One region of the Enterobacter sp. B79-1 genome, then DNA from elsewhere that is predicted to be linked to it. Evidence: predicted binding sites of a transcription regulator. Region 1 holds the regulator's gene; each other region holds the start of a gene.

What was found. Region 1 encodes CRP, which controls carbon source genes, mostly activating them, when cyclic AMP is high. Its sites were predicted from a motif close to ATGTGANNNNNNTCACAT; they were not measured.
Region 2: serC (3-phosphoserine/phosphohydroxythreonine transaminase) is a predicted target of CRP. The motif match lies at 816-833, and genes of this name have one in related genera.
Region 3: deoC (deoxyribose-phosphate aldolase) is a predicted target of CRP. The motif match lies at 1,071-1,088, and genes of this name have one in related genera.
Region 4: epd (erythrose-4-phosphate dehydrogenase) is a predicted target of CRP. The motif match lies at 961-978, and genes of this name have one in related genera.

Annotation. Positions count from the first base shown of each region.
Region 1 is NZ_JBYAZJ010000009.1:183,835-186,027, reverse strand. Features, by position in the region: gene AC2T6E_RS20685 (phosphoribulokinase) at 1-162, shown strand, start outside; gene AC2T6E_RS20680 (OsmC family protein) at 249-653, opposite strand; gene crp (cAMP-activated global transcriptional regulator CRP) at 965-1,597, shown strand; gene AC2T6E_RS20670 (YccS/YhfK family putative transporter) at 1,655-2,193, shown strand, end outside.
Region 2 is NZ_JBYAZJ010000001.1:1,154,776-1,156,968, reverse strand. Features, by position in the region: gene AC2T6E_RS05640 (DUF421 domain-containing protein) at 78-770, shown strand; gene serC (3-phosphoserine/phosphohydroxythreonine transaminase) at 933-2,021, shown strand; gene aroA (3-phosphoshikimate 1-carboxyvinyltransferase) at 2,091-2,193, shown strand, end outside.
Region 3 is NZ_JBYAZJ010000003.1:235,064-237,256, reverse strand. Features, by position in the region: gene AC2T6E_RS11470 (YjjI family glycine radical enzyme) at 1-956, opposite strand, end outside; gene deoC (deoxyribose-phosphate aldolase) at 1,219-1,998, shown strand; gene deoA (thymidine phosphorylase) at 2,108-2,193, shown strand, end outside.
Region 4 is NZ_JBYAZJ010000005.1:337,266-339,458, reverse strand. Features, by position in the region: gene tkt (transketolase) at 1-847, shown strand, start outside; gene epd (erythrose-4-phosphate dehydrogenase) at 1,173-2,192, shown strand.

The DNA of each region.
Region 1 (2,193 bases):
CTAGAAGGCATTGATTACCCCTGGCTGCTGGCGATGCTGCAGGGCTCGTTTATTTCGCATATGAATACGTTGGTAGTGCCGGGCGGAAAAATGGGGCTGGCGATGGAGTTAATTATGACGCCGCTGGTCCAGCGACTGATGGAAGGGAAGCAGATCGCGTGAGTTGTTTTGCCCGGTGGCGCTGCGCTTACCGGGCCTACGGTCGTGCTTTTGTAGGGCGGGTCAGCGAAGCGCCACCCGCCAAAAGATTAAGCCTCGATCACTTCATACGAATGCGTGATTTTTACCGCTTTCTCCAGCATTAACGCCACAGAGCAATATTTCTCCGCAGAAAGGTCTACGGCGCGTGATACTGCGGCATCTTTCAGTTCTTTACCGGTCACGATAAAGTGCAGATTAATGTGCGTGAACAGGCGTGGCGCCTCTTCGCGTCGTTCGGAAGTAAGCTTCACTTCGCAATCGGACACATCATGACGACCTTTTTGCAAAATCGACACCACGTCAATTGCGCTGCATCCGCCCGCCGCCATCAGCACCATCTCCATCGGGCTTGGGGCTTTGTCGCCGGAGTTACCGTCCATCAAAATCTGATGTCCAGAAGCGGATTCGCCCAGGAACGTTAAACCTTCAACCCATTTCACACGCGCTTGCATATTCATTAACTCCAACGTTGCATTTTTGGTGACAGATTACGCGTGCATTACATTTCTCGCAACGGAAGGCGACCTGCATCATGCTGAAGCGAGACACCAGGAGACACGCGGCAAAAGCTATGCTAAAACACTCTGGATGCTACAGTAATACATTGACGTTACACATGTATGCAGAGGACATCAAACTTTACTGGCTGCGAAACGTTACGACAGCCGACTTCCCAGGGTATGGGTAAGAATTCGATTGCAACCCCAGAGTCCGGATGCATCTTATGACTCTGGTGACAGCTTATAACAGAGGATAACAGCGCATGGTGCTTGGCAAACCGCAAACAGACCCGACTCTCGAATGGTTCTTGTCTCATTGCCACATTCATAAGTACCCATCGAAGAGCACGCTGATTCACCAGGGTGAAAAAGCGGAAACGTTGTATTACATCGTTAAAGGCTCGGTGGCAGTGCTGATCAAAGATGAAGAAGGGAAAGAGATGATCCTTTCTTATCTGAACCAGGGCGATTTCATCGGTGAACTGGGCCTGTTTGAAGAGGGCCAGGAACGTAGCGCCTGGGTTCGTGCAAAGACAGCATGTGAAGTGGCTGAAATTTCTTACAAGAAATTCCGTCAGCTGATTCAGGTTAATCCTGACATCCTGATGCGTCTTTCTTCCCAGATGGCGCGCCGTCTGCAGGTGACGTCTGAGAAAGTGGGTAACCTCGCCTTCCTGGACGTGACCGGCCGTATCGCGCAGACCCTGCTTAACCTGGCGAAACAGCCAGACGCCATGACCCACCCTGACGGCATGCAAATTAAAATTACCCGCCAGGAAATTGGTCAGATCGTCGGTTGCTCCCGTGAAACAGTGGGCCGTATCCTGAAAATGCTGGAAGACCAGAACCTGATCTCCGCCCACGGTAAAACCATCGTGGTTTACGGAACGCGTTAATTCCGCTCAAACGGCGTGCCATCGCAAGGTGTCACGCCGTTTTTGTCTCTACTCCCCATGTGGCGCAGGCTGATCTATCACCCGGAAGTTAACTACGCACTGCGACAAACGCTGGTGTTGTGCCTTCCTGTGGCCGTGGGCCTGATCCTCGGACACCTCCAGCAAGGTCTGCTGTTTTCCCTCGTGCCCGCCTGCTGCAACATTGCCGGTCTGGACACGCCGCATAAGCGCTTTTTCAAACGCCTGATTATCGGTGGCTGTCTGTTTGCGGGCTGTAGTCTCGCCGTACAGCTCCTGCTTGCCCGTGATATCCCGCTGCCCCTGATCCTGACCGTGCTGGCGATGACGCTTGGCGTGACGGCGGAAATCAGTTCGCTGCACGCGCGCCTGCTGCCCGCCTCGCTGATTGCGGCTATCTTCACCCTGAGCCTCGCCGGGAATATGCCGGTGTGGGAGCCACTGCTGATCTACGCCCTTGGCACGCTCTGGTACGGGGTGTTTAACTGGTTCTGGTTTTGGCTCTGGCGGGAACAGCCGCTGCGTGAATCCCTGAGCCTGCTCTATGTGCAGCTTGCGGATTACTGTGAAGCCAAATA
Region 2 (2,193 bases), on a different contig from region 1:
GACGGGTGCTATCTTCGGCGAAAATAAAAGGCTGGGCTATGCTTAGTGGCAGTAACTGACTGTTAAGGCATAGAAAAATGAAAGCATTTGATCTCCAGCGGATGGCGTTTGATAAAGTTCCTCCTGAATTTCTGGGCGAAGTGGCGCTGCGCAGCCTGTATACCTTCGTGCTTGTCTTCCTGTTTCTAAAAATCACCGGCCGTCGCGGCGTGCGGCAGATGTCGCTCTTTGAAGTGTTGATCATCCTGACGCTGGGGTCAGCGGCGGGAGACGTTGCCTTTTATGACGATGTGCCGATGGTGCCGGTGTTTATCGTTTTTGTCTCACTGGCGCTACTTTACCGTCTTGTCATGTGGCTGATGTCGAAAAGCGAAAAGCTGGAAGATCTGCTTGAAGGGAAGCCGGTCGTTATCGTCGAGGACGGACAGCTGGCCTGGGAAAATGTAAAAAGCGCCAATATGACCGAGTTTGAGTTCTTTATGGAGCTACGCCTGAACAGCGTTGAACAGCTCGGGCAGGTGCGGCTGGCGATCATGGAAACCAACGGGCAGATCAGCGTCTATTACTATTCTGACGACGAGGTGAAGCCGGGGCTCTGTATCCTGCCGGATATGCTGATCGAGCGTTTCAGAACGGTACCTGAATCAGGTGAATATGCTTGCGTAAGATGTAGCCATGTTGTCGCGATGCAGCCGGGGGATCGTCAATTATGCCCCCGCTGTGCAAATCCGGAATGGACGAAGGTTAGCCGGGCCAAACGTATCACCTGACAGCCATTTTGTCGGTTTTGCCTTAGCGAGGCGGCAGATTGTTTTGTGTGACGCGGGGCACATTTCATGGGTCATAAGTTTTAGACATTGCGGCGCGTGTCACTGAATGATAAAACCGATATCCACAGTTATAACTTATGGCTTTTAGCGTGGTGAGGGGAAATGGCTCAAGTCTTTAATTTCAGTTCAGGTCCGGCAATGTTACCGGCAGACGTGCTTAAACAGGCTCAACAGGAGCTGTGTGACTGGAACGGTCTGGGTACGTCGGTGATGGAAGTTAGCCACCGTGGTAAAGAGTTTATTCAGGTGGCGGAAGAGGCAGAAAAGGATTTTCGCGATCTGCTGAACATTCCCTCGAACTACAAAGTATTGTTCTGCCACGGCGGTGGGCGCGGTCAGTTTGCCGGTATCCCGCTCAACCTGCTGGGAGACAAAACTACCGCTGATTATGTGGACGCGGGCTACTGGGCGGCCAGCGCTGTCAAGGAAGCGCATAAGTACTGCACGCCGAATGTCATCGACGCCAAAGTGACCGTTGACGGCCTGCGCGGCGTTAAGCCGATGAGCGAGTGGCACGTTTCTGATAACGCAGCCTATCTCCACTACTGTCCGAATGAAACCATTGACGGTATCGCCATCCATGAAGAGCCAAACTTTGGTGAAAACGTGGTTGTTACCGCGGACTTCTCTTCGACCATTCTTTCCACGCCGCTGGACGTTAGCCGTTACGGTGTGATCTACGCTGGCGCACAGAAAAATATCGGCCCTGCTGGGCTGACAATTGTGATTGTGCGTGAAGACCTGCTAGGCAAAGCACACAAATCCTGCCCGTCGATTCTCGATTACACCGTGTTGAACGATAACGATTCTATGTTCAACACGCCACCAACGTTTGCCTGGTACCTTTCCGGCCTGGTCTTCAAATGGCTGAAGCAAAACGGCGGCGTGGCGCAGATGGATAAGGTTAACCAGCAGAAGGCTGAACTGCTATATGGCGTGATCGACAAGAGCGATTTCTACCGCAACGATGTGGCGAAAGCTAACCGTTCCCGCATGAACGTGCCGTTCCAGCTGGCGGATAGCAACCTGGACAAAGTGTTCCTGGAAGAGTCCTTCGCGGCTGGTCTGCATGCGCTGAAAGGTCACCGTGTCGTTGGCGGCATGCGTGCCTCCATCTATAACGCGATGCCGCTGGAAGGCGTTAAAGCCCTGACCGATTTCATGATCGACTTCGAACGTCGTCACGGTTAATTTGCTGTTATTCACCCCCGCAGCATCCCTGCGGGGTTTTTATTATGTTGAGTTGAGAGTTTAGTTTTCATGGAATCCCTGACGTTACAACCTATCGCGCGGGTAGATGGCATCATCAATCTGCCTGGTTCAAAAAGTGTCTCGAACCGCGCTCTGCTGCTGGCAGCTCTGG
Region 3 (2,193 bases), on a different contig from region 1:
ATGCCAAACATCGGCACAAACCGATCGGCGTCAATCAGCCCCTCTTTCACCAGGAAGCTATTCTCAAAGAAGCCAGATTGCGCATACAGGAAATCGCAGCGCGCATCGATGATGGCGATTTGCTGCTGGCAGTAGTGCGGGAGCGTGCGGGTAAAGAAGTCTTCGGCAGAAGCGCTGTATTCGGCAATGGCCTTAAGGTTAAGGCGTACAAGGGTGCTGCCACCGCCTGCAAGCGGCAGAGAGTTGTAACAACTCACCACGCCATAGCGACCTTTTGTGAAAATTTTATCATTCACCGGACCATTGGAAACATGCGGTTTACTGCATTCACATATGTTTTTCGCCACCTCAAGCAGCAAATCGTCCGGGGTGATATCGGGATCGTAGATAAAGGTCAGATTCGGCGAAACCTGCTTCAGCTCTGCATCAGCGCGCAGAATGGCGCGTGTGACGGGGGTATCTGCCGGGCCGATATTGGCGTGCATAAAGGCATCTGGCAGGGTTCTGTCGAGATAGCGCCAGAAACGTTTTATTCGGCTATCGATCTCTTCTTGTGTTAGAATTCTAACATATGGGTTCAGAATGGCATCCAGCTGGCCCAGATAGACGGGCATCGATGTGACGGACGGAACATGGTGATAAAGGATGGTTAACAGCGAGAGGGCGTCATCAAAGTCTTTCGCCCCTTCCAGCTCCAGCCATTCTGAACCGTTAGCCAGGAATTTTTCATAATCCGGCAGAACGTAGCGCGGTTTGTAAGGCGCATGGCCTTCGAACATGTCGCAGATAAAACCCTCGTCCAGCGCGGCGCGTGCTGCCTGCGGCAGGGCGGGATAGGGAAGATCGTTTTCCGCTTCCAGCGCCAGAAAATGACGTTTTTGCTCAGGCGTTAACACCGGGCTTGTCACAATGTGCTGGCAACGTTGTTGCAGGGCGTCGAGGCTGGAGTGGGGCATGTGCGCTTCCTTTAATATTCTGCGGATGATGAACAGATTGTAGAAAGCCAGCCTGTTGGGGCTTTTGATCCGACAGGGGGTATCGCTGCTTTAGTCAGCAGTTAGCGCGATAAAGTTTGAAGAAGATCTCATTACAGTAATGCAAATTTGTACGCAGTTTTCATTAACTGTGATGAATGTCGAAGTGTGGATGCGGGTGAATGTTAGAATACTCACAGACCCGCAAGGTAAAATTTATACGGCACTGCCGTTGGAGAATGTTATGACCGATTTAACTGCAAGCAGCCTGCGCGCGTTGAAACTGATGGACCTGACCACCCTGAACGATGACGACACCAATGAAAAAGTCATCGCCCTGTGCCATCAGGCGAAAACGCCGGTGGGTAACACCGCAGCCATCTGTATCTACCCGCGCTTTATCCCGATTGCCCGTAAGACGCTGAAAGAGCAGGGCACGCCGGACGTGCGCATTGCAACCGTAACTAACTTCCCGCATGGCAACGATGATATCGAGATTGCGCTGGCAGAAACCCGCGCGGCGATTGCTTACGGTGCAGATGAAGTGGACGTGGTGTTCCCGTACCGCGCGCTGATCGCCGGCAACGAGCAGGTCGGTTTTGACCTGGTGAAAGCCTGTAAAGACGCGTGCGCGGCGGCAAACGTGCTGCTTAAAGTGATCATCGAAACCGGCGAGCTGAAAGAAGAGGCGCTGATTCGTAAGGCGTCTGAAATCTCCATCAAAGCCGGTGCGGATTTCATTAAAACCTCTACCGGTAAAGTGCCGGTGAATGCGACCCCGGAAAGCGCGCGCATCATGATGGAAGTGATCCGTGATATGGGCGTGTCCAAAACCGTTGGTTTCAAACCTGCGGGCGGCGTGCGTACCGCTGAAGACGCGCAGCAGTTCCTGGCGATTGCCGACGAGCTGTTCGGCTCCGACTGGGCCGATTCCCGTCACTACCGCTTCGGCGCGTCCAGCCTGCTGGCCAGCCTGTTGAAAGCGCTGGGTCACGGCGACGGTAAGAGCGCAAGCAGCTACTGATTGCCAGACAATGCCGGATGATGCTTCGCTTATCCGGCCTACAGGATCGTAGGGCGGGTAAGCGTAGCGCCACCCGCCACAACTCCCCCGATTCCGCATGGAGGTTACCGTGTTTCTCGCACAAGAAATTATTCGTAAAAAACGTGATGGTCATGCATTAAGCGACGAAGAGATCCGCTTCTTTATCAACGGCAT
Region 4 (2,193 bases), on a different contig from region 1:
GGCGCCTTCTAACCTGACTATCTGGTCCGGTTCTAAAGCGATCAACGAAGACACTGCCGGTAACTACATCCATTACGGTGTACGTGAATTCGGTATGACTGCGATTGCCAACGGTATCTCCCTGCACGGTGGTTTCCTGCCGTACACCTCTACCTTCCTGATGTTCGTTGAATATGCACGTAACGCCGTGCGTATGGCTGCGCTGATGAAACAGCGTCAGGTGATGGTCTACACCCACGACTCCATCGGTCTGGGCGAAGATGGTCCAACTCACCAGCCGGTAGAGCAGGTGGCTTCCCTGCGCGTGACGCCGAACATGAGCACATGGCGTCCATGTGACCAGGTTGAATCCGCGGTGGCGTGGAAATACGGCGTTGAGCGTCAGGACGGTCCAACCGCGCTGATCCTCTCCCGTCAGAACCTGGCACAGCAGGAGCGTACGCCTGAGCAGTTGGCGAACATCGCTCGCGGTGGTTACGTGCTGAAAGATTGCGCGGGCCAGCCTGAGCTGATCTTCATCGCCACCGGTTCTGAAGTTGAACTGGTGGTTGCAGCCTGGGAAAAACTGACTGCCGAAGGCGTGAAAGCCCGCGTGGTTTCCATGCCGTCTACCGATGCGTTCGACAAGCAGGATGCTGCATACCGTGAATCCGTGCTGCCTAAAGCGGTTTCCGCTCGCGTGGCAGTGGAAGCGGGTATCGCTGACTACTGGTTCAAATACGTTGGCCTGAACGGCGCTATCGTCGGCATGACCACCTTCGGTGAATCTGCTCCGGCAGAGCTGCTGTTCGAAGAGTTCGGCTTCACCGTTGAGAACGTTGTCGCTAAGGCGAAAGAACTGCTGTAATTGCTGTTTTGCCCGGTGGCGCTGCGCTTACCGGGCCTACAAATGGCACGAAAGTAGGCCGGGTAAGCGCTAGCGCGTCACCCGGCTTTTTTGTCGGCACTATTCCATCAAAAATGTGATGCAAGTCATATAGCCCGCTTATTCATCTGGACAGAGATTCCTTTTATTCCCCAATTCGCTTATTCTTGCTGAAGCGTTTCAGTCGATTAAATGTTCGACAATTGACCAATCAATCGCAGTTTGTGACAGCAAGGATTCCCCTTCGGGCGTCGCTGGATTACTCTTTCAGCCACCTCAAACCCAGGGATAGCTTTGCAGGAGATCTATGACCGTACGCGTAGCGATTAATGGCTTCGGTCGCATCGGGCGCAACGTGGTTCGTGCTTTATATGAATCCGGGCGTCGTGCGGAAATAACCGTGGTAGCAATCAACGAACTGGCTGATGCTGCGGGCATGGCGCATTTGTTGAAATATGACACCAGCCACGGACGCTTTGCCTGGGATGTTCGCCAGGAAAGAGATCAGCTGTTTGTCGGCGACGATGCCATCCGCGTACTGCATGAGAGCAGCATCGCCGGGCTACCGTGGCGTGAACTGGGTGTGGATATTGTGCTTGACTGTACCGGCGTTTACGGCAGCCGCGAACATGGCGAAGCACATCTGGCCGCAGGCGCAAAAAAAGTCCTGTTTTCTCACCCCGGCAGTAACGACCTCGACGCGACCGTCGTGTTTGGCGTTAACCAGCATGAGCTGCAGGCCGAACACCGCATTGTTTCCAACGCCTCCTGTACCACCAACTGCATTATTCCGGTCATCAAACTGTTAGACGATGCGTATGGCATTGAATCCGGCACCGTGACCACGATTCACTCCGCCATGCACGATCAGCAGGTTATCGACGCCTACCATCCGGATTTACGACGCACTCGCGCAGCGAGCCAGTCAATCATCCCGGTGGATACGAAACTGGCTGCAGGGATCACCCGAATTTTCCCGCAGTTTAACGACCGTTTCGAAGCGATTGCCGTGCGCGTTCCGACGATTAACGTGACCGCAATCGACCTCAGCGTGACGGTGAAAAAACCGGTAAAAGCCTGTGAAGTCAACCTGTTGCTGCAAAAAGCGGCACAGGGTGCATTTCATGGTATAGTTGACTATACGGAATTACCGTTGGTCTCAGTAGATTTTAACCACGACCCGCACAGCGCTATCGTCGATGGCACACAAACGCGCGTCAGTGGGGCACACCTTATCAAGACGCTGGTCTGGTGTGATAACGAATGGGGCTTTGCTAACCGAATGCTCGACACCACGTTAGCAATGGCCGCTCAAGGTTTCAGGTAAG